One region of the Streptomyces sp. NPDC090088 genome, then DNA from elsewhere that is predicted to be linked to it. Evidence: riboswitches for the same ligand, from Rfam matches in the RefSeq annotation. Region 1 holds a riboswitch; each other region holds the start of a gene.
The links. A riboswitch is a leader RNA that binds a small molecule or an ion and turns the genes downstream of it on or off. The one in region 1 is predicted to bind cyclic di-AMP.
Positions count from the first base shown of each region.

Region 2: another riboswitch for cyclic di-AMP. It lies ahead of ACIPSJ_RS43550 (C40 family peptidase); the one in region 1 lies ahead of ACIPSJ_RS09710 (transglycosylase SLT domain-containing protein).
Region 3: another riboswitch for cyclic di-AMP. It lies ahead of ACIPSJ_RS16025 (M23 family metallopeptidase); the one in region 1 lies ahead of ACIPSJ_RS09710 (transglycosylase SLT domain-containing protein).

Region 1 covers NZ_JBIVDZ010000002.1:234,549-244,222, forward strand. The annotation lists gene ACIPSJ_RS09695 (ATP-grasp domain-containing protein) at 1-519, shown strand, start outside; gene ACIPSJ_RS09700 (FAD-dependent oxidoreductase) at 546-1,742, shown strand; gene ACIPSJ_RS09705 (HAD family hydrolase) at 2,168-2,974, shown strand; gene ACIPSJ_RS09710 (transglycosylase SLT domain-containing protein) at 3,054-3,551, opposite strand; cyclic di-AMP (ydaO/yuaA leader) riboswitch at 3,557-3,752, opposite strand; gene ACIPSJ_RS09715 (polyprenyl synthetase family protein) at 4,830-5,837, shown strand; gene ACIPSJ_RS09720 (CHRD domain-containing protein) at 6,021-6,944, shown strand; gene ACIPSJ_RS09725 (DUF2092 domain-containing protein) at 7,335-8,576, shown strand; gene ACIPSJ_RS09730 (ABC transporter ATP-binding protein) at 8,633-9,674, shown strand, end outside.
Region 2 covers NZ_JBIVDZ010000011.1:284,065-293,738, reverse strand. The annotation lists gene ACIPSJ_RS43590 (LuxR C-terminal-related transcriptional regulator) at 1-1,195, shown strand, start outside; gene bioD (dethiobiotin synthase) at 1,340-2,056, opposite strand; gene ACIPSJ_RS43580 (adenosylmethionine--8-amino-7-oxononanoate transaminase) at 2,059-3,339, opposite strand; gene bioB (biotin synthase BioB) at 3,332-4,513, opposite strand; gene ACIPSJ_RS43570 (8-amino-7-oxononanoate synthase) at 4,661-5,788, shown strand; gene ACIPSJ_RS43565 (DUF397 domain-containing protein) at 5,898-6,125, opposite strand; gene ACIPSJ_RS43560 (helix-turn-helix transcriptional regulator) at 6,135-6,995, opposite strand; gene ACIPSJ_RS43555 (ATP-binding protein) at 7,208-7,666, shown strand; gene ACIPSJ_RS43550 (C40 family peptidase) at 7,700-8,173, opposite strand; cyclic di-AMP (ydaO/yuaA leader) riboswitch at 8,177-8,361, opposite strand; gene ACIPSJ_RS43545 (hypothetical protein) at 8,723-9,031, opposite strand; gene ACIPSJ_RS43540 (ATP-dependent Clp protease proteolytic subunit) at 9,039-9,674, opposite strand.
Region 3 covers NZ_JBIVDZ010000003.1:14,466-24,139, forward strand. The annotation lists gene ACIPSJ_RS15995 (asparagine synthase-related protein) at 1-222, opposite strand, end outside; gene ACIPSJ_RS16000 (MFS transporter) at 982-2,406, shown strand; gene lhgO (L-2-hydroxyglutarate oxidase) at 2,559-3,779, shown strand; gene trmB (tRNA (guanosine(46)-N7)-methyltransferase TrmB) at 3,834-4,715, shown strand; gene ACIPSJ_RS16015 (PrsW family intramembrane metalloprotease) at 4,726-6,078, shown strand; gene ACIPSJ_RS16020 (aldo/keto reductase) at 6,217-7,161, opposite strand; gene ACIPSJ_RS16025 (M23 family metallopeptidase) at 7,347-8,387, opposite strand; cyclic di-AMP (ydaO/yuaA leader) riboswitch at 8,395-8,554, opposite strand; gene ACIPSJ_RS16030 (PP2C family protein-serine/threonine phosphatase) at 8,818-9,674, opposite strand, start outside.

The DNA.
Region 1 (9,674 bases):
TCCTGGCCGCCGCACGCGGGCATGACCGCGAACGCGTACGTCGTCGACAACCCGGAACTCGCCGACCTCGCCGCGCGTTTCATCAAGCAGATCGGCTTCACCGGCGTCATCGACCTCGACCTGCGCTTCGACCGGCGCGACGGGCAGTACAAACTGCTCGACTTCAACCCGCGCATGGGCGCCCAGTTCCGGCTCTTCGAGAGCGAGTCGGGAGTGGACGTGGTCCGCGCGATGCACCTGGACCTGACCGGACGCCGCGTTCCGGAGGGGGAACAGCGCGCCGGCCACCGGTACGTCGTGGAGAACATCGACCTGCCCGCCCTCCTCGCCTACCGCCGCAGCGGCTATACGACGCCGCACGCGCCCAAGAAACCGAGCGGGACCGAGCTGGCCTGGCTCGCGGGTGACGACCCGCTGCCGTTCGTCACGATGCTCGCCCGCTTCGTCCGCCCGGGCGCGAAGCACCTCTATCAGCTGTGGCGCACCAACCGCCGTGGCTCCAGCACCTCCACGAAGTAGGCACCACGTTCCTGGGGAGGGACTTCGTGATCCAGCCGGTAGCAGTCATAGGCGCCGGGCCCTTCGGCCTGTCCACCGCCGCCCATCTGCGAGCGCGCGGCATCCCCGTCCGGGTCTTCGGCGACCCCATGGTCAGCTGGCGCGACCACATGCCCGAGGGCATGCTCCTGAAGTCGACGCCCGCCGCCTCCGACCTCGACTGCCCGCAGCGCGGCCACACCCTCGCCGACTACTGCGACGCGGCCGGCATCCGCAGACTGGTGACCGACGAGGACATCATCCCGGTGGGGACCTTCATCGGCTACGGCGAGTGGTTCCAGCAGAAGCTGGTGCCCGAGCTGGAGCGGGTGCGGGTGGTCTCCGTGGACCGGCACCGGGCGGACGGCTTCGAACTGAAGCTGGACTCGGGAGAGTCGTTCACGGCCCGCGCGGTCGTCGTCGCCACCGGACTGTCGGGGCTCGCCCGGGTCCCGGCGGAACTCGCGAGAGCGGCGGCGGACGGAGAGACGGGACCGGTCTCGCACAGCTCCCGGCACCACGACCTGACCCGCTTCTCCGGCAAGGAGCTGATCGTCGTCGGCGCCGGGCAGTCCGCGCTGGAGACGGCCGCCCTGGCGGCCGAGGCGGGCGCCCAGGTCCGCGTGGTCTCCCGCGGGCACGGCAGGGTCGCCTTCGGCGCCCCGCCCTGGGACCAGCCGAAGCTGCGCCCGGAGTCCCCGTTCGGCCGGGCCTGGTCCCTGTGGGCGCTCAGCTACTACCCGCACCCCTACCGCTACCTCCCGGCGCAGGTCCGCCACTACCTGGTCCGCCGGGTCCTCGGCCCGCTCGGAGCCTGGTGGCTGCGCGACCGCTTCGAGGGCAAGGTCCAGGTCCGCGAGGTCGCCGCGGTCACCGGCGCCGACATCTCCGACGGCGCGCCGGTCCTCACCGTCCGCACCCACGACGGCCGCACCGACCGCCTCGCCGCCGACCACGTCATCGCCGCCACCGGCTACCGCGTGGACGTCGCCGCGATGGACTTCCTCGGCGCCGAACTGCGTACCCGCCTCGCGACCAGCCGCGGCGCCCCGAAACTCGGCGCCGGATACGTCTCCTCAGTGCCCGGGCTGTACTTCACCGGCCTGCCCGCGGCGGCGTCGTACGGCCCGGTGATGCGATTCGTGTGCGGCACGGAGTTCGCCTCGCCGCGCCTGGCCAAGCACCTGGCGGCATCCCACGCCTGACCCGCGGCATCCCACGCCTGACCTGCGGCGGCCCACGCCTGACCCGAGGCAGCGCCAACGGACATGTCCCGGCGTCCAGTTCGGCGCTGCCGTCGTCCCCGTCGAACCGGAGTCCGAGCCAGCGGACCCTCGGCGTACCGCGCGCCACAGACCGGGTCCCCGGGAGACTCGCCTAGCGTCTCGAAGCCACCGAGGAGTCCTCGGGGAGCCCTCGAAGAGCCGGCGCGCCTGGTTCCGGCGGCCTCGCCCAGGTCCGCCGACCGCCTCTCACCGCACCCGCCCCCGTCCGACCGGCGCGGTCACCTCACCCCACCGCAAACGTAACGGGTCCCACTGACAACGCCCCCATCACGGAGGCGGCGGGCGCCACTTGAGGCCGAAACGCACAGTGAGTCTCAGGGCCGTGCTGTCCGTATTCTCTGATCATGGTCGCACCCCTCCCGTACTCACTGATCGCCACCGACCTGGACGGCTCGCTGCTGCGCGCCGACGACACCCTCTCGGACCGGTCGCTCGCCGCGCTCGCGCGGGCCGGCCGGGCCGGCGCCCGGCATCTCGTGGTGACCGGCCGCCCCGCGCCGAGAGTGCGCCCGCTCCTCGACGACCTCGGCAGCACGGGACTCGCGGTGTGCGGCCAGGGCGCGCAGGTGTACGACGCCGGCGCGCACCGTCTGCTGTGGTCGGTCACCCTGGACCGGGAACTGGCGGAGACCGCCCTCGGCAAGATCGAGGCCGAGGTCGGCCAGGTGTACGCGGCGGTCGACCAGGACGGCGTGGACGGGCTCACGCTCATCGAACCGGGCTATCTGATGCCCCACCCCACGCTGCCCGCCCTGCGCGTGGGCCGGCGCGACGACCTGTGGTGCGCGCCCATCAGCAAAGTGCTGCTGCGCCACCACACCCTGTCCGACGACGAGCTGGCGGCGACCGCCCGCGCGGTGGTCGGGTCGCTCGCCACGGTCACCATGTCGGGGCCGGGAACCGTCGAACTCCAGCCGTGCGGGGTGACCAAGGCGACCGGGCTGGCGCTGGCCGCCGACCACCTGGGCCTGCGCCCCGAACAGGCCATCGCCTTCGGGGACATGCCCAACGACATCCCCATGTTCGACTGGGCGGCCTACGGGGTGGCGATGGCCAACGCCCACCCCGAACTCAAGGCGGTGGCCGACCGGATCACCTTGTCGAACGAGGACGACGGAATCGCCGTCGTCCTCGAAGGACTGTTCCCGTAGGGCTGTTGCCCGTAAGGCCACAAGGCCACACAGCGGTTGGACGCCATTGAGCGGCTCGGGCCGTCTCAAACCTCGGTGATCAGTAGGCGCCGTGGACGTTGTCGATCGAGCCGTACCGCGCGGCGGCGTAGTTGCAGGCGGCAGTGATGTTCGCGACCGGGTCGTAGATGTCGAACGACGTGCCGTCCACGTGGTAGGTCTTGAACGTCGGGTCGATCACCTGGAGCAGGCCCTTGGACGGGATGCCCTTGGCCGCGTTGGAGTCCCAGAGGTTGATCGCCTGCGGGTTGCCGGAGGACTCGCGTATCACGTTGCGGTAGATGCCGTTGTAGGTGCCCGGGATGTGCTTCTCCGCCATGATCGCGAGCGACTCCCGGATCCAGCCGTCGAGGTTGTTCGGGTACCCGGCAAGGGTCGTCGAGGGCGTCGTGGCGGTGGGGGCGGAGGCGACGGCCGCCGAGGCGGTGGTCGCCCCGAGGAGCGGGAGGGCGAGTACGGCGGCGCCGGTACCGGCGACGGCGAGTGCGCGGACGATGCGGTTACGGCGGGGACGGCGGTTCTGAGCGGCAGCAGACATGGCGAAGTTCCTCTCCGTCGCCTGCGAGGTGAGCTGTCGGGTTCGGGCCCGGGGAGTGCCCGGCCGCACCGCCCGAAGGCGAGGCGACTTCACCCCTAGCCGTTCCGGTACGACGTCCGTCGATGACGTCGGTCGCCCGGTCCGGCGGCTTACCTGGTTCCCCCGCTCCTGCCGTGCGAATGGACTCGTCAATGGGTCACGACGGGCGGCGGCAGGATTCGGCGTCCGCCCGGCGAGCGGGAACGTATGCGAGAGCACATGTCCGGAACAAGTGTCAGATTCACATAAAGAACCGATTGACCTTGATCTATGACGTATGAGGTACTTGATCCTTTGCGGTTGCCAACCCTCAACTCGCCCACGGGGAAAGGGAAGGAAGGGTCGCCTTACGGGATATGTGGCATCTGACCCCGCGTGACCTACTTCACGAAACCGCAATTAAGTCAAATCGGACATGAGGGATTTCCTGGAATCCCCTCCTCTCTGGGGCGAGTGAGAAGTGGACCTATTGCCATTCGCGCGAAATGCCCCTTTGAGGGGCAAGGAGGTGGCCCGCGTCACGGGTGATTTCGCATGTAGTCTGACTTTTTGTATTGCGGATAATTTGGACTTTAGGGGTGAATGGTCCCGCCGCTCGCGGCCGGTGCCGGGAAGGGTCGCTCTCGACGGGTGCGTGATCCTGGTCACGTCATGCCGGGTGGTGGGCCGACCGCCTGCGGTGCGTGCGTGTCCGTCGTGAGGCGGAACCCCCGCCGCGGGGCCGGTCGTTGTCATGGTGAATTGTCCGCGGTGGTGGGAGGTGCCGAAGATGGCGCCGGTGTCGTCCGTGCGGAGGTCCTCGTGGGTGGTCCCGTGAACGAGGGAGGGTGCCCGGGCGGGCATGATGTGCGCCCGTCGGCTTCGGCCGGCGGCGGAAGGGGTACCCCCGGGCAGGTGATGTCGGCCGGAGAAGGTGCGGCGGTTCCCCGGCGGGGCTCTGCCGCCGGACCCGCCCGACCCGGACCCGGACCCGCCCGACCCGGACCCGGCGGTGCCGCTCAGGGACACGGCCTATGCCGCGGTTCGGGACAACCGCCAGCACTTCCTGTTAAGTCAGTGGATGTCAGGTCGTATCAGCTGATCAAAAACATACCGGTCGTGATCCGATAGCGCCCGGGGTGTAACGGTGGGCGCCCTCGGTGATCGAAACCTGACCGGATACGCTGACTTGAGTGATGGCAGCGACCTATCGACAAACCGTGTAATCGCCAGTGGACACCAGCAGACAGGAGACCCCTCGTGACCGTCGGGCCGTTCGGGCTGAGCGTGCGGGACCAGGCTCTGGAAGCCGATGTCCAGGCCGGATTGACGGCTGTCGAGGAGGGCTTGCTAGAGGCCACCAAAAGTGAGGTCCCCTTCATCACGGAGGCCGCACAGCACCTCGTGCGCGCCGGCGGAAAGCGGTTCCGCCCGCTGCTGGTGATGCTCGCCGCGCAGTTCGGCGACCCGTACGCGCCGGGTGTCGTGCCGTCGGCCGTGGTCGTCGAGCTGACCCACCTGGCCACCCTGTACCACGACGACGTCATGGACGAGGCCTCCGTACGGCGCGGCGTCGACAGCGCCAACACCCGCTGGGGCAACTCGCTCGCCGTTCTCACCGGCGACTTCCTCTTCGCGCGCGCCTCCCAGATCCTCGCCGATCTCGGTCCCGAGGCGGTGCGGGTCCAGGCCCTCGCGTTCGAACGGCTGGTGACCGGCCAGATCCTGGAGACGGCAGGCCCGACGGACGGCCGCGATCCGGTCGACCACTACCTCGACGTGCTCAGCGGCAAGACCGGCTCGCTGGTCGCGGTCTCCTGCCGCTTCGGCGCGATGCTGTCCGGTGCCGACGAGACGGTCGTGGACGTCCTCACCCAGTACGGCGAACGCCTCGGCGTCGCCTTCCAGCTCGCCGACGACGTCCTGGACATCGCCTCCGACTCCCACGAGTCCGGCAAGACCCCGGGGACCGACCTCCGCGAGGGCGTCCCCACGCTGCCGGTGCTGCGGCTGCGGGAGCGGGCGGCACGCCTGGCGCTCGCCGAGGACGTCGCGCTGTGCGAGCTGCTGGACTCCGACCTCACGGACGACGTGCGGCACGCGGAGGCCCTGGCGGCACTGCGGGTGCATCCGGCGCTGGAGCAGGCGCGCCGGGACACGGTCCGGTACGCGGAGGAGGCGCGGGCCGCACTGGCCCCGCTGCCGGAGTGCGACGCCAAGGCGGCCCTCCTGGAGCTGTGCGACGCGGTGGTGCACCGGGCCGGCTGAGCTGACTCCGGCCCGGCTGCCCCTGGTCCGCTGCTCGCCTGACCCGTCCGCCCCGGACTCGGCCGATATGTCTGTGACGCACGTCACATAGCTGGACTGAGTCCAATACCAGATCGGTTCCGTATCCCTCCCCAGAAGCTGACGCAGGGGGCGTCGGCTGACACAGGGGGAGAAAACGGAATCATGGTCATCAACGCAACGCGTCGCAGGGCTCTCGTCGCCGCCGCCGTCGCCGTGACCGCTCTCGGCGGTGTCGCCGTCCCGGCAGCCGCCGCCACCAGCCACCACACCACCGACTCCGTCGTCCTCGCCGCCAGTCTGCGCGGGGCCAACGAGGTGCCCGTCGCCGGTGGGCCCGCCGTCGGCGACAAGGACGGTGCCGCCCTGGAGTTCATCCAGGTCAAGGGGGACAAGGTGACCGTCGCCGTGACCTGGCGCGGCACCGGCAGGCCGACCGACCTGCACATCCACCAGGGCGCCAGGGGCACCAACGGCGGCGTGAAGATCGACTTCGGAAAGCTGCTGAAGAAGGCCAGGGGCCACAGCGTCACGGGAACCGTCAAGGTCACCGACAAGGCCCTGCTCAAGCGGCTCACCACCGACCCCGGTGCCTTCTACGCCAACCTGCACACCGCCCGGTTCCCCGGCGGGGCCGTCCGCGGCCAGCTGCACGCCGTCAGCACCGTCTCCGACCTCAGGAGCGGCGGCTTCCAGGCCTCCGTCGTCACCGGCAAGCAGATCTACGAGTGCAAGCCGACCGCCGACGGCGGCTACGCCTTCGCCCAGCGCGACGTCAGCGCCAAGCTCGGCGGCGGCATCCGGCACTCCTTCGTCGCGCCCGACTCCGGCACCCCGCAGTGGATCGCGCCCGACGGCAGCGCGGTCACCGGAGCCGTCCTGACCAAGACACCCAACGGCGACGGCAACATCCCCGAACTCGACCTCAAGGCCACCCGGTCCGGCAAGAAGCACGGACTGCTCGCGCACACCGGCGAGATCCTGCGCCTGAACACCGTCGGCGGCGTCGCCCCGACCGGCACCTGCACCCCGGGCGCCGTCGTCGGCGTCCCCTACCAGGCGGACTACGTCTTCGTGCAGCACCATTGAGCGCGCGGCTGAGCGCGGGCTGATCAGGCCGAGTACACCACAGAGCACACCACCGGGAACACGGCTGAACGCACGGCTGGAAGCACGGCTGTACGCACCGTGAGCACCATGCCGAACCCACCCCGAGCACACGACTGAGCACACCGCGCAAGCGCAACCGGAGGCGCCTTCGCCGCACGACCCCTACGGGTCGGCGCAGGCGCCTCCACCCTTGTGTCATACCGCAGGACTACGCGGAGTTGGCTCCCGGGTCTGACGCTTCCGAGCCCCCGATTTGGTGAGATGGAAACCACGGAAATCACCACCACTCACCGATTCGGGTGAGAATGGCGGCTCAGGGTGGGAGCACGTGCGAGGACAGCCGCCGCCGACGACGGAGGTAAGGCACACATGGCACCGTACGAATCCGACGACAGCACGGGGGCCGCGCAGGGCGACGACGAGCTGCGCGCCGAGCGGCGGCGCAAGGCCGCGCGGTACGTCGTTCCGGTCGCGGTGATGGGCGTGGCCGCGGCCACGATCGGCCTGGTCCCGGCACTCGCCGACTCCGGTGACCCGAATCTGCCGAAGATCACCGCGCAGGAACTCATCAACAAGATCGCCAAGTCGGACGTGCAGCAGTTGTCCGGCACGGTGAAGATCAGCACCGACCTGGGGCTGCCCGACCTCGGCGGTCTGGAGAGCAGCCTGCTGTCCGGGGCGACACAGGGCAGCGGCGACGGCTCGTCCGCCGACCCGTCCACCAAGCTCACCGAGCTGGCCTCCGGCACGCACACCCTGCGCGTCGCCGCCGACGGCCCCGACAAGCAGAAGGTGTCGCTCCTGGAGAGCGGCGCCGAGTACAGCCTCATCCACAACGGCACGGACGTGTGGGGCTACGACAGCAAGTCCAACGAGGTCTACCACACCACCGCCGCCGACTCCGGCAAGGCCGAGCAGCACGAAACCCCGGCCACGCCCAAGGACTTCGCCGACGAGGTCCTCAAGTCGGTCGACGACACCACGTCGGTCACGGTCGACGGCACCGCCCAGGTGGCCGGCCGCGACGCCTACCGGCTGGTCATCAAGCCCAAGCAGTCCGGTACGACGGTCGGCGCGATCAGCATCGCGGTGGACGCCAAGACCGGCACCCCGCTGAAGTTCACCCTCACCCCGTCGAGCGGCGGCGCGGCCGTCGTGGACGCCGGCTACACCCAGGTCAGCTTCGCGAAGCCGGCCGCCTCGACGTTCGACTTCACCCCGCCCAAGGGCGCGAAGGTCACCGAGGGCGACGAGACCGGCAAGGGCGGCAAGGCCGACGGGTGGGACCAGGGCGGCAAGGCCTCCGAGGCGCCCGACCACGGCTCCGCGAAGGACCTGGGGAAGGAGGGCTTCGACGTCCTCGGCAAGGGCTGGAACTCCATAGCCGTCCTCGACACCGGCAGCAAGGGCGGCCTGCCCACCGGCTCCGCCTCCGGCGGCGGTGACCTGAGCGGCTTCCTCGGCTCGCTCGGCGACCCGGTCTCCGGCAAGTTCGGCAAGGGCACGGTCTTCTCAACCCGCTTGATCAACGCCCTGATCACGGACGACGGCAAGGTGTACGTCGGCGCCGTGGACAAGGCGGCCCTGGTGAAGGCGGCGAACGCGGGGTAGTACAGGCGGCGCGGGTACCGTGCGTACCCGCGCCGCAGGACGAATCGAGGGAGCCGATGGACCAACCGTCCGCCACGGAGCGGGAGTCGGAGAACTCGGGGAACCCGGGGGAACCGGAGCACCCGGTGAATCCGGGAGACCCGGAGGACTCGGGAGACTCGGGGGGCGGCGTCCCGGCGAGCCAAAGCGTCATCGACACCCGTGGTCTCACCAAGCGCTACGGCGGCGGACAGCTCGCCGTGGACGGTCTCGACCTGACCGTCCCGGCGGGCAGCGTCTTCGGCTTCCTCGGTCCGAACGGCTCCGGCAAGACCACCACCATCCGCATGCTGATGGGCCTGATCGCGCCCACCTCGGGCACGGCCCGCGTCCTGGGCCACCCGATGCCCCGGTCCTCCCGCGCCGTACTGCCGCACGTCGGCGCCCTCATCGAGGGCCCGGCGCTGCACGGCTTCCTCTCCGGCCGCGACAACCTGCTCCGGTACGACTCCGCCGACCCGACCGCCGACCCGCGCACCCGGCGCGCCCGCGTCGAGACCGCACTGGACCGGGTGGGCCTGACGGCCGCCGCCGCCAAGAAGGCCAAGGCCTACTCCCTCGGCATGAAACAGCGCCTCGGCCTGGCCGCCGCGCTGCTGCAGCCCCGCAGACTGCTCGTCCTGGACGAGCCCACCAACGGCCTCGATCCGCAGGGCATGCGGGAGATCCGCTCCCTGGTGCGGGAGCTGGCCGGGGACGGTACGACCGTCTTCCTCTCCTCCCACCTCCTCGACGAGATCGAGCAGGTCTGCACCCACGCGGCCGTCATGGCCCAGGGCCGGCTGATCACCCAGGGCGCGGTCGCCGACCTGGCGGCCGGGGCGCGCGGCCGGCTGGCGGTGACCACCCCGGACACCGGGGAGGCGGCCCGGGTGCTCAAGGAACAGGGCGTCGCGGACGTCGTCGTCGCCGAGGACCGGGTGACCGGCGAACCGCCCGAGCGCGACCTCGCCGAGGTGAACGCGGCACTCGTCGCGGCGGGCGTCCGCGTGCGCGGCTTCACCCTCGAACGGGCCTCGCTGGAGGACGCGTTCGTGGCGCTGACCGGGGAGGGCTTCG
Region 2 (9,674 bases), on a different contig from region 1:
GGACCTCCCCGCCTCCGGCGTCCTCGCCGGACTCGCCGCCGCCGTCGAAGGCCGCTACGAGGACGCCCGGGTCCTCCTCAGGGGCGCCGCGGGCCGCTCCGGACCCGGCGGCGACCCCGTGCTGCTGATCCACTCCGGCATGGCCGCCCTGATGCTCGGCGACCACACCCGCGCCGCGACCGCCACCCTCCGCGCCGCCGCCTCGGCCCGCGCCCGGGGCCTGCCGGCGACGGCGGCCCAGGCCATGGAGTTCCGCGCCTACGCCGACTTCTGGACCGGCCGCACCCGGGCCGCCGAGGCCGCCGTCCACGAGGCCCTGAGCCAGGCCCACGCCACCGGGCAGGACAACGGGGCCTGCCACCTCCAGGCCGCGCTCGCCATGTTCGCCGCCGTCACCGGCGACGAGGGGGCCTGCCGGGAGCGCGCGGCGGCCGTCCGCTCCTACGCCCTCGCGCACGGGCTCGGCCTGCCCGCCGCCCTCGCCCAGTGGGCGCTCGCCTTCCTCGACCTGACCAACGGCCGCTTCCCGGCCGCCGCCGCCCGGCTGCGCGCCCTCGCCGGGTTCGGACCCGGACACGGCCACCGGGCCATCCGGCACCTGGCCACCCCGCACTACGTGGAGGCCGCCGTCCGCACCGGCGACACCCGGGTGGCCCGCGCCGCCCACGCCGACTACCACCGCTGGGCCACCGCCGTCCGCAGCACCGACGACCTCGCCCTCAGCGCCCGCTGCCGGGCCCTGCTCGCCCCCGGTGCCGAGGCGGTCCCGCACTACCGCGCCGCGCTCGACCTGCACGCCCGGGGCACCCGCGACTTCGAACGCGCCCGCACCGAGCTGCTGTTCGCCGGCGCCCTGCGCCGGCTCCGGCACCGCACCGAGGCCCGCGACCGGCTGCACAGTGCCCTGGAGGCCTTCGAGTCCTTCGGCGCCCCGCACTGCGCCGCCCAGGCCCGCGCCGAACTCCGCGCGCTCGGCACGCCGTCCACCCCGCACTCCGGCGCCGACCCGGCGGCCGTCCTCACCGCCCAGCAGCACATGGTCGCCCGGATGGCCGCCGACGGCGCCACCAACCGCGAGATCGCCGACCGGCTGAACCTCAGCCCGCGCACTATCGACCACCATCTGCGGGGTGTCTTCAGCCGGTTGGGGATCCGGTCGCGGATCGAACTGGTACGGCTGCTCGGTGAGTCGTGATGCGGGCCGGTCGCCGGTCGGGTGCGGCTGTGTGGGGGTTGACCGCGCAGTTCCCCGCGCCCCTTCGGGGGCGCCAGCTGAGCGCCCCTTCAGGGGCGCGGGGAACTGCGCGACCAGCCACGACGGTGCCGCACCTGACGACGGCTAGGCCGCCACTCGCATCCGGAACGCCTCCGCGTCCCAGGTGCCGTCCAGCCGTGCCGACAGCCAACTCGGCGCCACCGCACGGAAGTCGGCGGGAGCCGACGCCCCGGCCCCGGCGGGCAGGGCGCCGAGCAGCGGCGCCCCCGCCACCTCCGGGAGGTCGGCCACATTGCAACGCGACGCCAGGTCCGGGGAGTCCGGCCAGCTGCCGATCACCACACCCAGCAACTCCAGCTCCCGGAACCGCAGCTCACGGGCCGTCAGCTCGGTCGTGTTGAGCGTGCCGAGCCCGGCCGACGCCACCAGCAGCACCGGAGCGTTCAGCAGCCGCGCCACGTCCGCCAGGGTGCCGCCCGTCGCGTCGAAGCGGACGAGCAGCCCGCCGGCGCCCTCCACCAGCACCAGATCGTGGTCTGTGGCCAGTTTGGCGGCCGCCTCCGCCACGTCCTGCGGACGCACGGGGGACATGCCCGCCCGACGGGCCGCCGTGCCCGGCGCCAACGGCTCGGGGAAACGGGCGACTTCGGCCGCCGTCACGGCACCCGCGAGCCGCGCGACCTCGTCGGCGTCCCCGCGCTCGTCCGGTCGTACACCGGTCTGCGCGGCCTTGAGGACCGCGACCGAGCGGCCCGCCGCGACCGCCGCGGCGGCGACCGCGGCCGTGGTGACCGTCTTGCCGACCTCCGTGCCCGTCCCCGTGATCACCAGGATCGGCATGCTCATCCCTCCCGCGCGGCGGCGCACACCGCGCGCGCGATCCGTGCCACGTCCGCGTCACCCGTGACGTACGGCGGCATCGTGTAGACCAGGTCGCGGAAGGGCCGCAGCCACACGCCCTCGCGCACCGCCGCGTCCGTCGCGGCCGACATGTCGACCTCGTGGTCGAGCTGGACGACCCCGATGGCGCCGAGGACCCGGACGTCCCGGACGCCGGGCAGGTCCCGCGCGGGCGCGAGTCCGTCGCGCAGGCCGGACTCGATCCGCTTGACCTCGCCGAGCCAGTCCTGGCCGAGCAGCAGCCCGAGCGAGGCGCAGGCCACGGAGGCGGCGAGGGGGTTGCCCATGAACGTCGGTCCGTGGGCCAGCACCGGCACCTCGCCCCGCGAGATGCCCGCGGCCACCCGGGACGTGCACAGCGTCGCCGCCATCGTCAGATAACCGCCGGTCAGCGCCTTGCCCACGCACATCACATCCGGGGTGACGGCCGCGTGGTCCGCCGCGAACAGCGCACCCGTGCGCCCGAAGCCGGTCGCGATCTCGTCGAACACCAGCAGCACGTCGTGCGCGTCGCAGGCCTCGCGCAGCACCCGCAGATAGGCGGGGGAGTGGAACCGCATCCCGCCCGCGCCCTGCACCACCGGCTCCACGATCACCGCGGCCAGTTCGTGCGCGTGCCGCTCGATCGCGGAGCGCAGGTGGTCCGCGTACGACTCCTCGTACTCCGCCGGCGGCGCGTCCGCGAAGACCTGGCGCGGCAGTACCCCGGACCACAGGTCGTGCATCCCGCCCTCGGGGTCGCACACCGACATCGGCTGCCAGGTGTCGCCGTGGTAGCCGCCGCGCCAGGTCAGCAGGCGCTGCTTCGCGGGCCGGCCGAGGGAGCGCCAGTACTGCAGGCACATCTTCACCGCGACCTCGACCGACACCGAACCGGAGTCGGCGAGGAAGACATGCTCCAGACCGTCCGGAGACATGTCGACAAGGAGCTTCGCGAGCCGGACGGCGGGCTCGTGGGTGAGCCCGCCGAACATCACATGACTCATCCGGCCGAGCTGCTCGCGCGCGGCCTCGTTGAGCACCGGGTGGTTGTAGCCGTGGATCGCCGACCACCAGGACGACATGCCGTCGACCAGGTCGCCCGAGCCGTCCGCCAACCTCAACCGGACCCCGCTCGCCGACTCCACGACGAGCGGTTCGGCCCGGCCGGGCATCGGACCGTACGGGTGCCAGACGTGCCGGCGGTCCAGGTCCAGCAGCTCGGGGACGCTCAGGTCAGGCATTGGGCGCGAGATCCGTTCCGGCACCCCGGCGGCGGACGGCGACCAGGTCGGTGCGCGGCTCGTTGACCGCAGCCGTACCGCAGACGTCCTCGTGGGAGCCGCAGCCCCCCGATCCGCATCCGGCGTCGGCCTGCCCGGCGTGCGATCCGCAGCCGGCGCCCTGGACCTCGGCCCGGTGCTGCGGCAGCGTCACCTCGTCCGCGCCCTCCACCACGAAACCGGCGTCCGCGATCATCTCCAGGTCGGCCTGCCCGGCCTGGCCCTCGGTGGTCAGGTAGTCGCCGAGGAAGATCGAGTTGGCCAGGTGCAGCGCGAGCGGCTGCATGGTGCGCAGATGGACCTCGCGGCCGCCCGCGATGCGGACCTCCACGTCGGGGCAGACGAACCGCACCATCGCGAGGATCCGCAGACAGCGCTGCGGGGTGAGGTTCCACTCCTTGGCCAGCGGGGTGCCCTCGACCGGGATCAGGAAGTTGACCGGCACCGAGTCCGGGTCCAGCTCGCGCAGCGAGAAGACCACGTCGACCAGGTCCTCGTCGCTCTCGCCCATACCGGCGATCAGACCGGAACAGGCGGACAGACCGGCCGCGTGCGCCTTGTTGACCGTGTCCACCCGATCGGCGTACGTGTGGGTGGTCGTGATGTCCCCGTACGTCCCCTCGGACGTGTTGAGGTTGTGGTTGTAGGCGTCGGCGCCCGCCTCGCGCAGCCGCTCCGCCTGGCCGTCGGAGAGCAGGCCGAGACAGGCACAGACCTCGACGCCCTCGTTCTGCTCCTTGATGGCCTTGATGGTGCCGGCGACCCGGTCCACGTCCCGGTCGGTCGGACCGCGCCCGGACGCCACCAGGCAGACCCGCTTGGCGCCCCCGGCGAGGCCCGCGGCGGCCGCCTTGGAGGCCTCGTCGGGTTTCAGCCAGGAGTACTTCAGGATCCCGGTCGTGGAGCCGAGGCGCTGCGAGCAGTAGGAGCAGTCCTCCGGGCACAGACCGGACTTGAGGTTGACCAGGTAGTTGAGTTTCACGCGCCGGCCGAACCACTGCCGGCGCACCTTGCCGGCCGCGGCCACCACATCGAGCACGTCGTCGTCGGAGGTCGCCAGAACGGCGAGCGCTTCCTCGCGGGTCGGCAGCTCGCGCCGAAGCCCCTTGTCCACCAGCGTGTTCAGCAGGTCCATGAGAGCCGATCCTGTACTACGAGGCTGCTCCGGGCCAAGGAGAGTTTGCACAACCCTGTCAGTTCGACGTGTGGGTATTGCCACACAGTGCGTGACCGGTCGTCCCGCTAGGGTCTGTCCACTGCCTACAAAATCACCGGAGGGGTCATGGCGTTCGGCTGGATCGACGGACAGGCGGAACAGCGCCGCCGCGCCGGACTCGTACGGACCCTGCGCCCCCGCCCCGCCGACTCGCCGCTGCTGGACCTGGCGAGCAACGACTACCTGGGCCTCGCCCACCACCCGGAGATCGCCGCGGGCGCCGCCGAGGCGGCCCGGACCTGGGGCGGCGGCTCCACCGGCTCCCGGCTGGTGACCGGCACCACCGAGCTCCACACCGAGCTGGAGCGCGAGCTGGCCGAATTCAGCGGGTTCGAGGCGGCCCTGGTCTTCTCCTCCGGCTACGCCGCCAACCTGGCTGCCGTCACCACGCTCGGCCCGCACGGCTCCCTGATCGTCTCCGACGCGCTCAACCACGCCTCCCTGATCGACGGCTGCCGGCTGGCCCGGGGCACCACCCAGGTCGTCGGACACGCCGACCCGGACGCCGTGCGCAAGGCGCTCGGCACCCACGAGGGACCCGCGGTGGTCGTCTCCGACACGGTGTTCTCGGTGGACGGCGACGCGGCGCCGCTGGCCGGGCTGGCCGCGGCGTGCCGGGAGCGCGGCGCCGGGCTGCTCGTCGACGACGCGCACGGGCTCGGGGTCCTCGGGGACGGCGGGCGGGGAGCCGCGTACGCGGCCGGGCTCTCCGGCGCCGACGACGTGGTCGTCACGGCGACCCTCTCCAAGTCGCTGGGCAGCCAGGGCGGGGTCGTGTTCGGACCGGCCCGGGTGATCGACCACCTGGTCAACGCGGCCCGCACCTTCATCTTCGACACCGGCCTGGCCCCCGCCGCGGCGGGGGCGGCCCTCGCGGCCCTGCGGCTGCTGCGACGCGAGCCCGGGCGGGCGGCCCGGGCCCGCGAGGTGGCCGCCGACCTGCACGCACGGCTGACCGCCGCGGGCCTGGAAGCGGTACGGCCGGACGCCGCGGTGGTCTCCGTGCGGGCACCGTCCCCGGAGGGGGCCGTGCGTTGGGCGGCCGACTGCCGTACGGCAGGCCTGGCCGTGGGCTGCTTCCGTCCGCCTTCCGTGCCGGACGGCATCTCACGGCTGCGGCTGACCGCCCGCGCGGACCTCTCCGGGGCCGAGATCGAACGCGCTGTACGTGTGATCGGCGAAACACGACCATGAGTCGGCGTGACACGGCCGGGCTGCGCTCGGATGCGGATACGGAGTCGATTACGGATTCGGTTGCATACTGATCAGTTTTGTTCGCAACCTGATCAGCGGGGAGCGCTGATCAGTCGCTGACCGCGGCCACGAAACTCGCCCAGCTCTCGGGGGAGAAGAGCAGCGCGGGTCCGGCCGGGTTCTTGGAGTCGCGTACGGCGAGCAGTCCGGCCGGTGGGCCGGAGTGCGGCCGTGCCGTCTCCACGCAGTTGTTCGCACCGGTGCTGTAGCTGCTGCGCAGCCACCGCAATCCGTGCAGATCAGCACTTGAAGGTACGTTCCGAGGCAGTGCAGTCATGGTGCCTCCTTACGCGCCGTCCTGTATCCCGGCGATGTAATCCAACGAGTCCTCGGGCGAAAGGGCGTGGATCTGAAGGGTGTTGAAGGCCTCCGCGTAGGCCTGGAGGTCTTCTTTCCGCTCCAGGTAGAGGCTACTCGTCAACTGGTCGAGAACAACCACATCCAGATCAGAAGTGCTCGGAAATGAGAAGATTACGAAAGGCCCGGTGATGCCGATATGCGCCCCCGCCGCGAACGGCAGTACCTGGAGCCGTACCTGGGGCAGCCGGGCCGCCTCCATCAGCCGCGCCAGCTGCCGTGTCATCACCCCCGGACCGCCGACCTCCCGGCGCAGCACCGCCTCGTCGAGTACCGCGCTGAGCTCCAGCGGCGGGTCGTTGCGCAGCACGTCCTGCCTGGCCAGACGTACCTCCACCAGGGCGTCCAGGGCCTCGTCGTCGAGCCCGTCGGCGGCCACCCGGGTCACGGCACGCGCGTACTCGGGGGTCTGCAGCAGCCCCGGGACGACCAGGGTCTCCAGCGTGCGCATCGCCCCGGCCTGCGATTCCAGGCTGATGAAATCCCGGTAGGCGGGCGGCAGCACCCCCCGATAGGCGTGCCACCAGTGGTGCCGCCCGGCCGTGTCCTCGGACCCCGCCAACACCAGCAGCAACTCCCGCAGTTGCCCTTCGACCACTCCGTAGGCGTCGAGGAGTAACCGCACATCGGCCGGTTTCACACCGCTGGCGCCGGTCTCGATCCGGCTCACCTTCGACTGATGCCAGCCCACCAGACGGGCGGCCTCACCGCTCGTGAGACCCGCACCGGTGCGCAGCATGCGCAGTTCGGCGCCCAGTTTCCGGCGGCGTACCGCGGGACCGTTCTGCATGGGCTACTCCTTACTCCTTCCGAGCCGCCCAAATACGGTCTGAGGTCGCAGAGTTCACCGCTTCGAGCGACAGATATATGCATATCTTGGTGGATCGCTCCCCGTGACCGGCCCGGTAATGGCAGTCTGACGAAGAAGCACCAGTCCGGGACCGTACTCGAACCTTCCGCACCGTGTCGGACTCCGGTCCCGAGGAAAGGGACGACCTCGCCATGGCAGACCATCTGGAAGCATCCGTCACTCTGCCGAGCGATCCCGCCTCGGTCTCCACGGCCCGCTCCTACGTGCTGGACGTCCTCGCGGAGTGGGGACTGCCACCGGAGACGGAGACCGCGGACACCATCCGCCTCATCGTCTCCGAACTCGCCACCAACGCCGTACAGCACACCTTCGGACAGTCACCCACCTTCACGGTGGACATGATCCTCGACCGTGACGAACACCTGCGCATCGGCGTCACGGACAGTCATCCGCGATTCCCCAAGAGACTTCCCGCCGCGGTCCAGCAGGACAACGGCCGCGGCATGGTCATCATCCGCTGGCTGACCGCCGAATGCGGCGGCAAACTCCGCGTACGCCCCACCCGCGAAGGCGGCAAGACCGTCTCCATCGAACTCCCCTGGACCGTCCCGGCCGGCACCGTCACCGCCGCCGGCCAGCAGGAACCGTAGCCCCGGGTTCCCGCCGGCCGACCGGTGGGCGCGTCAGCTGACGCGGCCGTACCAGACGCTCTTCGTCCAGATCTTCTGGAGCTTGACCACGTCCCCGGTCTTCGGGGCGTGCCAGATCTTTCCCTTCCCGGCGTAGATGCCGACGTGGTAGACGCTGGAACCCGAGTGGAAGAAGACCAGGTCCCCGGCCTTGCGGTTGCCGGCCGAGATGTGACGGGTCTTGTTGTACTGCTGGGCCGCCGTACGGGGCAGCTTCTTGCCCGCCTTCTTGAACGAGTACAGCGTCAGCCCGGAGCAGTCGAACCGGTTCGGACCGGTGGCGCCCCACCTGTAGGGCTTGCCCTTCTTGGACGCGGCGACCTGAAGCGCCTTGGTCCCCATCGTGGCGGCCGAGGCGTCGGAGGCGACCCCCGGGATCACGATCGAGCCGCCGACGGCGGCGATCGTCAGCGCCGAGGCCGTACCGGCCCGGACCATGAGCGACGGAACGCGATTGAGCGCGGTCATGCGCAACCCTTCGTCAGCCGCCTGTGAAGGATGACCTGTCGGATTCGGGCTGGCGAAGTTGCCCGGCCGTGTCGCCACGGCTTCACCCCAAGGGCTGCTCGGCCCGGTCATGGTGTGACCGTCCCGGCGACCCGTCGTGCTTGGGTCCTCCACTCCTGCCGATGCACTTCTGTCGACGGGTCAATCCGGGCGGCGGCAGGACTCGGCGTCCGCCCGGACCGCCCCGCCGCTGTGGCGGGGGCTTGTCGTCAGACAGGGATCTTCACTCACACGTGTCCGAAAATCCCAATGGAATCGGGGATTTGTGGGGTTACTCACCACCCACCCGTTCGGGTGGACAGTACTGTGTTCGATTCATCGTCAACTGCCCTGCGTAGCCCCGGACCTGCGGAGAAGCGCTCGGCGGGCATCCTCGAACGGGCGTACCGAGCGGGCCTGTCGGTCAGGTAAAACCACGCCATGCTCCGCCGAACGGGGGTAACCCCGTTGGGCCGTTTCAACTCCGGCGCGGACAGGGCGTCGACGCGCCCCGCCCGGCCTCTGCGGCGGTCACCGTACGCAGTCCGGCGGGAGTACGACGCGAGCGGTCCGGCGCTCGCCGTCGAGCACCCGCAACGCGCGTGCCAGCGTGTCCCCGTGCAGCTCCGTCTCGCCCCGCCCGTGCATCAGGGCCAGCGCGTCACGCAGCTCGGACGCGGCGCGCACCAGCGCCTGCGCGGCGCGCAGCCCGCGGTACGTGTCCTCGTTCTGCGCCGGGTTGATCCGGCCCAGCAGGTCGACCACGTCCAGGTAACGGTCGATCAACTCGCCCTCGGCGCGGGTCAGCGCGGGCAGCGGCGGCAGTTCCGGTGGCAGCATCGCCGGATCACCCCGCGTCCGGCAGGCCGGGCGAGGTCCGGTGGGTGGGTACGACCCGGTCCACCAGCCCGTACGCCAGCGCCTCCCGCGCGTCCAGCACCAGGTCCCGCTCCAGGTCCTGGTGGATCTGCTCGGGGGTGCGCCCGGTGTGCCGGACCAGCATCGTTTCGAGCATCGCGCGGACCCGCTCCAACTCCGCCGCCCGGATGACCAGATCACTCGGCTGGCCCCGTACCGGTTCGGGCAGCGAGGGCTGCTGGAGCACGACACGGGCGCCCGGCAGCGCGGACCGCTTGCCCGGCGTGCCGGCCGCGAGCAGCACGGCGGCGGACGCCCCGGCCTGCCCCAGGCAGATCGTCTCCACGTCACAGGTGACGTACTGGACCGTGTCGTAGATCGCGGCCATCGCGCTGAACGACCCGCCCGGAGAGTTGATGTACAGCGAGATGTCCCGCTCCGGAGCCGCGTGTTCCAGATACATCAGCTGCGCCATCACGTCGTTGGCGGAGGTCTCGTCCACCGGCGTGCCCAGGAAGACGATCCGCTCCTCCAGCAGCTTCGAGTACGGATCCAGGGTGCGCTGCCCGGAGCTGGTGCGTTCGGTGAACTCGGGCAGGACATAGCGGGCGGACGGTCGGGTCAT
Region 3 (9,674 bases), on a different contig from region 1:
GCCGCAGGTGCCGAGGACGGCGATGCGGTTCTGCGCGTCGGCCTTGATGACCCGGACCTCGTCGGGGCGCCAGTCGCCGACCGCCCAGAGCGGATCGGGGTCGCCCCACAGCAGCTGGGAGCCGACGGGGTGGACGGTCTCGCCGTCGTGGCCCATGGCGCCGGCGGAGCCGATCGTGGCGGCACCGGAGGCGGTGCTGCTCCATCCCACCAACCACCGCATCGACGCCTCCACAGGCTGTGGACAACCATGCACGGTACGAACCGGGTCCCCATGCTGCCATGAAGGACGCGCTCCGGAGGGATGGTGGGGCCGCCTTTGATCCCTGGAAGATTTCGGGGAGTTGCCGCAGGACCGGCCCACGCGCGCGTGCCGCGGAAGGGCCGAGGAGGATCCGCGAAGGGGCCGCGGCGGAAGCCGACTGCCGTACGGCGCCCGGCAACTGCGACGCGAATGCGCCCCCTGTACGCTCCCCCAGGACGCCCTTCGCGCCCTCAATTCCCGTGGTAGGAGCGTTGATCGCCCGCAAAAGGTGGGGTCGATTTTCGGCCAAATCGGCGAAGCCTGGACGGCCTTGCGCACGCTCCGTACATGCTTTGCGCATCGCCCGCGCGTGTGTTTGAACGCGCACAGTCCGGGAGGCGGGCATCGCCTCCCGGACCGGTCCGCCACCCGCGGGGATGTAGGTGGCGGTGTCCCCCAGCCCACTGGATCCAGTACAGCGGGCCGACCCACGCACCATCATGGAACCGCTCCCCCGATGGCCGGAGAAGAGCGCACGGACGGGCGCACGGCCACACGGCGGGGGCACGTCGCGACGTGCCGTGCACGGTGCGTATATGGGCCGCACTCGCGTACGGACCACAATCCCGCCATCCGGAACAATGCCCCTTAACGCTTGGGATGCGGCGAACTACGCTGGGTTTACGAATGCCGCGTGGTTATGCCAGCGCGGCAGCCGTCTGTGTCGAGGGGTGGCGCATGTCCAGGGAGCAACGCGGGCCGAACGAAAAGCTCGGCGCCGTTCTCGCCCTCGCGGGAATCAGCAACGCAGGACTCGCGCGACGCGTCAACGATCTTGGCGCTCAACGCGGGTTGACTCTTCGCTACGACAAGACGTCGGTGGCGCGCTGGGTGTCGAAGGGCATGGTGCCGCAGGGCGCCGCGCCCCACCTCATCGCGGCCGCGATCGGCCAGAAGCTGGGCCGCCCGGTGCCGCTCCACGAGATCGGCCTGGCGGACGCGGACCCCGCGCCCGAAGTGGGCCTCGCCTTCCCCAGAGACGTCGGACAGGCGGTGCGGTCGGCGACGGAGCTGTACCGTCTCGACCTCGCCGGCCGCCGGGCCGGTACCGGCGGCATCTGGCAGTCCCTGGCCGGATCGTTCGCAGTAAGCGCATACGCAACGCCCGCCTCGCGCTGGCTGATAACCCCCGCCGACAGCTCGGTCGCACGCGAGGCCAACAGCGCCGAGGGTGCGGGCGCGGCGCTCAAAGTCGGCCACAGCGATGTGCAGAAGCTGCGGGAGGCCGCCGAGGACGCCAGGCGCTGGGACTCCAAGTACGGGGGCGGCGACTGGCGTTCGTCGATGGTGCCGGAGTGCTTACGGGTGGAGGCGGCACCGCTGCTGCTCGGCGCGTACTCCGACGAGGTCGGGCGGGCGCTGTTCGGCGCGAGCGCCGAACTGACCCGGCTGGCCGGCTGGATGGCCTTCGACACCGGGCAGCAGGAGGCCGCGCAGCGGTACTACATCCAGGCGCTGCGGCTCGCCCGCGCGGCGGCCGACGTGCCGCTCGGCGGGTACGTGCTGGCATCGATGTCCCTGCAGGCGACGTACCGCGGGTTCGGCGACGAGGGCGTCGATCTCGCGCAGGCCGCCGTGGAACGCAACCGGGGGCTGGCCACCGCCCGCACCATGAGCTTCTTCCGGCTGGTCGAGGCACGGGCCCACGCGCGTGCGGGCGACGCACAGGCGGCGGGGGCCGCGCTGAAGGCCGCGGAGGGGTGGCTGGAGCGGGCGCGCGAGGGGGACAACGATCCCTCCTGGCTCGGCTTCTACGGCTACGACCGGTTCGCCGCCGACGCCGCGGAGTGCTACCGCGATCTCAAGGCGCCCCGGCAGGTGCGGCGATTCACCGAGCAGGCGCTGTCGAAGCCGACGGAGGAGTTCGTGCGGTCGCACGGGCTGCGGCTGGTCGTCTCGGCCGTCGCGGAGCTGGAGTCGGGGAACCTCGACGCGGCCTGCGAGCAGGGCGTGCGGGCCGTGGAGGTGGCCGGGCGGATATCGTCCGCGCGGACGACGGAGTACGTGAAGGATCTGCTGCACCGGCTGGAGCCGTACGGGGACGAGCCGAGGGTGGTGGAGCTGCGGGAGCGGGCTCGGCCGTTGCTGATGGCGCCGGCGTGAGGGTCGCCCGGTCGTCTGCCGGGTTGCTGTGACATTGCGGGTGCTGGTGTGTGGGGGCTGGTCGCGCAGTTCCCCGCGCCCCTAAAGGGGCGCTTCACAACCGTGCGTTTGAAAGTGATGTCAGTGGCGCAGTGCACTATCGAGCGTGGGAGGTGGTGCAGGTGCGGGCCGGGATTGCTTACGACTGTGACGTGCTCGTCGTCGGGGGTGGGATCGTCGGGCTGTCCACGGCGTACGCGATCAGTCGTGCCGCGCCCGGGACCCGGGTCACCGTGCTGGAGAAGGAGGCCGGGCCGGCCCGGCACCAGACCGGGCGGAACAGCGGGGTCATCCACAGCGGGATCTACTACCGCCCGGGGTCGCTGAAGGCGCGGTACGCCGTCAAGGGCGCCGCCGAGATGGTCAAGTTCTGTGCGGAGTACGGCATCGCGCACGCTGTCACCGGCAAGCTGATCGTCGCCACCGAGCGGGCGGAGCTGCCCCGGCTGCACGCGCTCGTGCAGCGCGGCCGGGAGAACGGGATACCGGTGCGGGAGCTGGGGGGCGCCCAGATCGGGGAGTACGAGCCCGAGGTGCGGGGGCTCGCCGCCATACACGTGGGGACCACCGGGGTCTGCGACTTCGTGGGGGTCGCGCGGCAGCTCGGCGCGGCCTCGGGCGCGGAGCTCCGCTACGGCGCCCGGGTCGAGCGGATCGACCGGCGGCCGGAACTCGGGGTCGCCGTCCGGACGGCCGGCGGCGACGTCGTCCGGGGCCGGGTGCTGGTCAACTGCGCGGGGCTGCACTGCGACGAGGTCGCACGGCTGACCGGCGACGACCCGGAGATGCGGATCGTGCCGTTCCGCGGGGAGTACTACGAGCTGGCGCGGCCGGAGCTGGTCCGCGGGCTGGTGTACCCGGTGCCGGACCCGGCGTTCCCGTTCCTCGGCGTGCATCTCACGCGCGGGATCGACGGAGGCGTCCACATCGGGCCGAACGCGGTGCCGGCGCTGGCCCGCGAGGGCTACGGGTGGGGGGTGGTACGGCCGCGGGAGGTGGCCGGCACGCTGGCCTGGCCGGGCTCCTGGACACTGGCGCGGCGGCACTGGCGGTACGGCGGCGGGGAGCTGCGCCGGTCGGTGTCGAAGCGCGCGTTCGCGACGGCCGTACGACGGCTGCTGCCCGCCGTGGACGACGGGGACCTGATGCGGGCCGCGGCCGGGGTGCGGGCGCAGGCCGTGCTGCGGGACGGGACGCTCGTCGACGACTTCCTGATCAAGGAGGGGGCCCGGGCGGTCCATGTGCTGAACGCGCCCTCGCCCGCGGCGACGGCCTCGCTGCCGATCGGGCGGGAGGTGGCGCGGCGGGCGCTGGAGATGCTGGGTTCGGTGTGAGCCCGCCCAGGAGGCCTTCCGGGGCGCGGCGGGGGCCGTAAAATCGACTTCACTGTGTCTGACTCGCTCAATGCCCCCGAAACCCCTCAGCCCGCCGAGACCGTCCCCGGCGCCGGCTCCCACCACACGCCCGGTGTGTCCGTCCGGCACACCCGGGCCAAGGGGGAGCCGCGCTTTCCCGACGGCCCGCAGGCCGATCCGGCCGGGTCGCACTTCGAGCGGCGGATCCGCAGCTTCCAGCCGCGCCGCAGCCGGGTGACCGCCGGGCAGGCCGACGCGCTGCAGCGGCTGTGGCCCAAGTGGGGGCTGGACATCGACGGGCAGCGGGTCATCGACCTCGCCGAGCTGTTCGGGAACGCCAACCCGGTGGTGCTGGAGATCGGGTTCGGGATGGGCGAGGCGACCGCGCAGATGGCCGCCGAGGACCCGGGCACCGACATCCTCGCCGTGGACGTGCACACGCCCGGGCAGGGCAACCTGCTCAACCTCGCCGACCAGCAGGGGCTGTCGAACGTCCGGGTCGGCAACGGCGACGCGATCATCCTGCTGCGGGAGATGCTCACCCCCGACTCGCTCGACGGGCTGCGCGTGTACTTCCCCGATCCCTGGCCCAAGAAGCGGCACCACAAGCGGCGGCTGATCCAGCCCGAGTTCCTCGACCTGGCCGCGACCCGGCTCAGGCCCGGGGCGGTCGTGCATTGCGCGACGGACTGGGAGCCGTACGCCGAGCAGATGCTCGACGTGCTCACCGCGCACCCGGAGTTCGAGAACACACAGGCCGAGGGCGGTTTCGCGCCACGTCCCGGGCACCGGCCGCTGACCCGTTTCGAGGGTCAGGGACTGGACAAGGGACATGTGGTGAACGATCTGCTCTTCCGTCGCGTACAGCATCGGGTGCGGCAGAGCGAGCAGCACCGACTGGAGTCACCTCGTTAGGGTCGATGCCGTGGCCAGCTACCCGCCGCCGTACCCGTCGTATCCGACGTATCCGCCACGTCCGCCGTATCCGCCGGACCCCGCCGGGGACGGCCTGCGGCATCCCCGCTGGTGGCAGCGGCGCTGGGTGCGGTACGGGGCGCTGAGCACGCTGCTCGCGCTCTCCGGGCTGGTGATCCTCGCGCTGGTGCGGGAGCAGACGGGCACGGAGGGTTTCCTCGTCGGGCTGGGGCTCGCCGTACTGCCCGTGCCGCTGCTCATAGCCGCGTTCCGGTGGCTCGACCGGGTCCAGCCGGGGCCCTGGCGGAACGTGCTGTTCGCCTTCGCCTGGGGGGCCTGCGCGGCCGCGCTCATAGCCATCGTCGCCAACAGCTTCGCCACCCGCTGGATAGCGACGGCCACCGCGGATCCGAGCAGCGCGGACACGCTCGGCGCGACGGTGATAGCGCCGATCGTCGAGGAGTCGGCCAAGGCCGCCGCCGTGCTGCTGGTCTTCCTCTTCCGCAGACGGGACTTCACCGGGATCGTCGACGGGGTGGTGATCGCCGGGGTCACCGCCACCGGGTTCGCGTTCACCGAGAACATCCTCTACCTCGGTACGGCCTTCGGGACCGACCAGCTGACCGGTGGCACCGGGATCGCCTCCGTCACCGCCGCGACCTTCTTCGTGCGCATCGTCATGTCACCCTTCGCGCACCCCCTGTTCACCGTCTTCACCGGCATCGGCTTCGGCCTCGCCGCGCTCTCCACGGACCGGCAGCGGACGCGGCGCGCGCTGGTGCCGGTCGCCGGGCTGCTGTGCGCGATGAGCATGCACGCGTTCTGGAACGGGTCCTCGACGTTCGGGCAGTTCGGGTTCTTCGCCGTGTACGGCATGTTCATGGTGCCGATGTTCGGGCTGCTGACCTGGCTGGCCGTCTGGACCCGGCAGCGGGAGCTGCGGACCGTGCGCGAGGAGCTGCCGGCGTATGTGTACGCGGGGTGGCTGGGCGCGGCCGAGCCGTTCGTCCTGGGGTCGATGCGGGCGCGGCAGATGGCCCGGGAGTACGCCGCGTACCACTTCGGCAAGCCGACGGGGCGGGCGGTCGCCGAGTACGAGGCGTACGCGACGACCCTGGCGCTGCTGCGGCGCCGGGGGCAACGGGGGCGGGCCGGGGCCGACTTCGTGGTCCGCGAGCGGGAGCTGCTGGCCGAGCTGTGGAACCGGCGGGAGCTGGTCCGCCCGGCCCTGGACTACGCGGCCCGGACGGCCGCACCGAGCGGATGGCCGGGGTACGCCGGCCTTCCGGCGCCGGCCTACGGGGGGCCGGGGTGGTACGGGACGGCGGTCCCGTACCCCTCGTACAACCCGTACCGGACGTAGTACGGCCGGTACGGCCGGTGGGCACCGCCGGAATCCGCCGTCGCGGCTGGGCGCCGCTGCGGCGGAAGAGAATCACCGGCGGAGCATGAGCGGGCGGGCCGAGGCGCCCGTCAGGTCACGGTGCCCGTGAGGCCGCCGTCAGGCCGAGGCCGCCGTCAGCCTGGTGACCTCCTCGTCCGTGAGGTGCAGGTCCGCCACGCCCAGCAGGGCGGGGAGCTGGTCCAGGGTGCGGGCCGAGGCGATGGGGGCCGCGACGGTGGGCTGGGCCGCCAGCCAGGCGAGGGCGACGGTGGGGACGGGGGCCGAGTGGGTCTCGGCGATCTCGTCCAGGGCGGCGAGGACCCGCCGGCCGCGCTCGGACTCCAGGTACTGGGCGGCGCGGCCCGCGCGGGCGCTGTCGACCGTCGTGCCGGGACGGTACTTGCCGGTGAGGAAGCCGGCGGCCAGGGAGAAGTACGGGACCGCGGCGAGGCCGGTGCGCGAGGCCAGGTCCTGGAGGGGGCCCTCGTAGGTGTCGCGGGAGACCAGGTTGTAGTGGGGCTGGAGGGCGACGTACCGGGCGAGGCCCTCGCGGTCGGAGAGGTCCAGGGACTCCTGGAGGCGCTCCGGCGTGATGTTGGACGCGGCGATGTGCCGGACCTTGCCCGCCCGCACCAGCTCGTCGAGCGCGCCGATGATCTCCTCGACCGGGATCTCCGGCTTGTCGAAGTGCGTGTAGTAGAGGTCGATGTGGTCGGTGCCGAGACGGCGCAGGGAGGCGTCGGCGGCGGCCTTGATGTTGGCGGCGGACAGGCCGGGGTACTCGGGGTGCTGGCTGACCTTCGTCGCGATGACGATGTCGTCGCGGTTGCCGCGCGCCGTGACCCACTTGCCGATGATCGTCTCGGACTCGCCGCCCTGGTTGCCCTCGATCCAGGCCGTGTAGGAGTCGGCGGTGTCCACGAAGTTGCCGCCGGCGGCCGCGTAGGCGTCCAGGACGGCGAAGGAGGCGGCCTCGTCGGCGGTCCAGCCGAAGACGTTGCCACCGAGGGAGAGCGGGAAGACCTCGAGGTCGGAGGAGCCGAGTTTGCGAAGAGCAGTCATGCTCTGTATCAACGCGGGCCGCCCCGGCAGGCCATCCCGGCGCAGTACGAAGGTTTCGTAAACAGGCGCACGGGCGTCCCGCCGGAAACACCGGACCGGCGGCCCGGACGCCGGGGGGTTGTCGTCGGGGCCGCCGGGGATCCCGGGGGTCGGATCGTGGCTCGTCGCGGGTCGGGGGTGACCCGTTACGGGTTGAGGCCCTTGCCGCGCAGCCAGGTCATGGGGTCGATGCCGGTGGCCTGGCCGCCGGGGTGGACCTCCAGGTGGAGGTGCGGGCCGGTGACGTTGCCGGTGGCGCCCACGCGGCCGATGACATCGCCGGTGGCGACCTTCTGGCCGACGGAGACGCTGATCGACGACTGGTGGCAGAACCACAGCTCGGTGCCGTCGTCCAGGGTCAGGATCGTGCGGTAGCCGTAGGAACCGGCCCAGCCCGCCTCGGTGACCGTGCCGCCGTGGACGGCCTTGATGAGCGTGCCGGTGGGCGCGGCGAAGTCGAGCCCGGTGTGGTAGCCGGAGGACCACATGGAGCCGGCCTGGCCGAAGGTGCCGGTGATCGTGTACGAGACGACCGGCAGCGTGTACTGCTTGGCCAGCGCGGCGAGGCGCTCCTTCTCGGCCTTCGCCTTGGCGTCGGCCTCGGCCTGCTCCTTGGCGTCGGCGGCCTTGGCGGCCGCCGCCTTCACCGCCTTGGCCTCCGCGGCGTAGACCGCCTTGTCGGCGGCGGCCACGGCCTTGGCGCTGGCCTTGGTGTCGAGCTGGTTCTGCTGCTGCTCGGCCTGGGCGATGATCCGGCTGCGCAGCGCCTCGCCGGCGTCGGACGAGGAGGAGTCCGCGTCGGTGGCGGTCGTCGTGGTGGTGACGCTGCTGAGCGCGGTCTGGGTGGCCTGGTGGCCGCCGCCCTCGCCGAGCAGGGAGTCGACGGACGACGGCAGGTCGGGCAGCGAGATGGAGACCGGCGGCTTGCCGGTGTTGGCGCTGGCCATGCCGCCCGCGCCGACGGCGGCGATGACACCGACGCCGAGCACCGTGGAGCTGCGGGCGAGTCCGCCGCCCTTCTGCTTGGCGACGCGGTGCCGGCCGCGTGCCTGGGCGAGGGAATCCTCGGTGGGGTTCCACTCCTCCCAGGGGCCCTCGTCGGTGCGGTAGCTGCCGTAGCCGAAGGTGTCGGGTTGACGCTGGCTGGGCACGAACGGGGCTGTCGGAGCAGGCCGGTTGGACGCCACGCGGGCGCACTCCTTTCCTTCCGTCGCCTACCGGGTTAGCTGACGGGTTCGGAGCGGGAAGGTCTCCTACGCGCGTATACCGACCGATTCCTACCGGCGGCAGCCGTGCGATTCACCCCAAGGTGGTGGTTCCCCGGTTCCCTTGCGGGATTCGGCGCGTGCGCGCGGAGCCGTCGCGGGTGACGGCTGGGACGACCGCGCTGCGTTATCGAACGTTAATAGACCCAGCTGTCAGATTCCAAGCTGTTCTCCTTGATCATTAAGCTTTCAAAGCATGGACTTACCAGCCACGACAGGTCAAAAACGGTCGAGTTGACCAGGCCTCCTGCTCAACACAGGAGTCACACACGTTTTGATGGTGACTCAGACGTTATGCGGAGGGCGGTCGTCCGGCCACCCTCCGTCACGTGCGCCACCCTTGCCGCCGAGCTCAGGGCCGTCGTACGGCGAGCAGCGCCATGTCGTCCGTCATGCCGCCGCCGGTGTGCCGGCGCACCTCGGCCGCGAGCCGGGCCAGCAGGGCGCCGGGGGCGGCGAAGGTACGGCCGGCCAGCCGCCGTTCGGGGTCGTAGAACCGGCCGTGCGCGTCCCGCGCCTCGGAGAGGCCGTCGGTGTACAGCAACAGGGTCGCTCCGCCGGGGAACGCGTGCTCGGCGGCCCGGTCGGGCCACGCCCCCAACGCGCCCATCCCCAGCGGCAGCGCGGCCTCCGGCGCCCGCACCGCGGACACCCGCCCGTCGCCGTACAGCAGCAGGGGCGGCGGATGCCCGCGGTTGACGATCCGGACCGTGCCGTCACCATTGCCATTGCCATTGCCATTGCCATTGCCATTGCCATCGCCGCTGCCGCTGCCGCTGCCGCTGCCGTCGCCGTCTCCGCCGCCGTGCGGGAGTTCGGCGAGTACGGCGGTGGCGAACCCCTCGTCGGCCTCGACCCCGCCGCGCCGCACACCCTCGCGCACCAGCGCCCGCTCCAGCCGCCCGGCAACGGCCTCCAGCGTGGCCTCCTGCTCGGCGGCCTCCCGGAAGGCGCCGATGACCACGGCGACGGCGGCGACCGCGCCCATGCCCTTGCCTCGGACGTCCCCGACCACCAGCCGGACGCCGTACGGGGTGTCCTGGACGGCGTACAGGTCGCCGCCGATGAAGGCGCCCTCCTGGGCGGCCTCGTAACGGGCCGCGATCTCGAAGCCGCCGATCCGCTCGGCGGGCTCGGGCAGCACGGCCCGCTGGGCGGCCTCGGCGATCTCGTGGGCGGAGGCGAGACGCTGGTCGCCGATGCGGACGA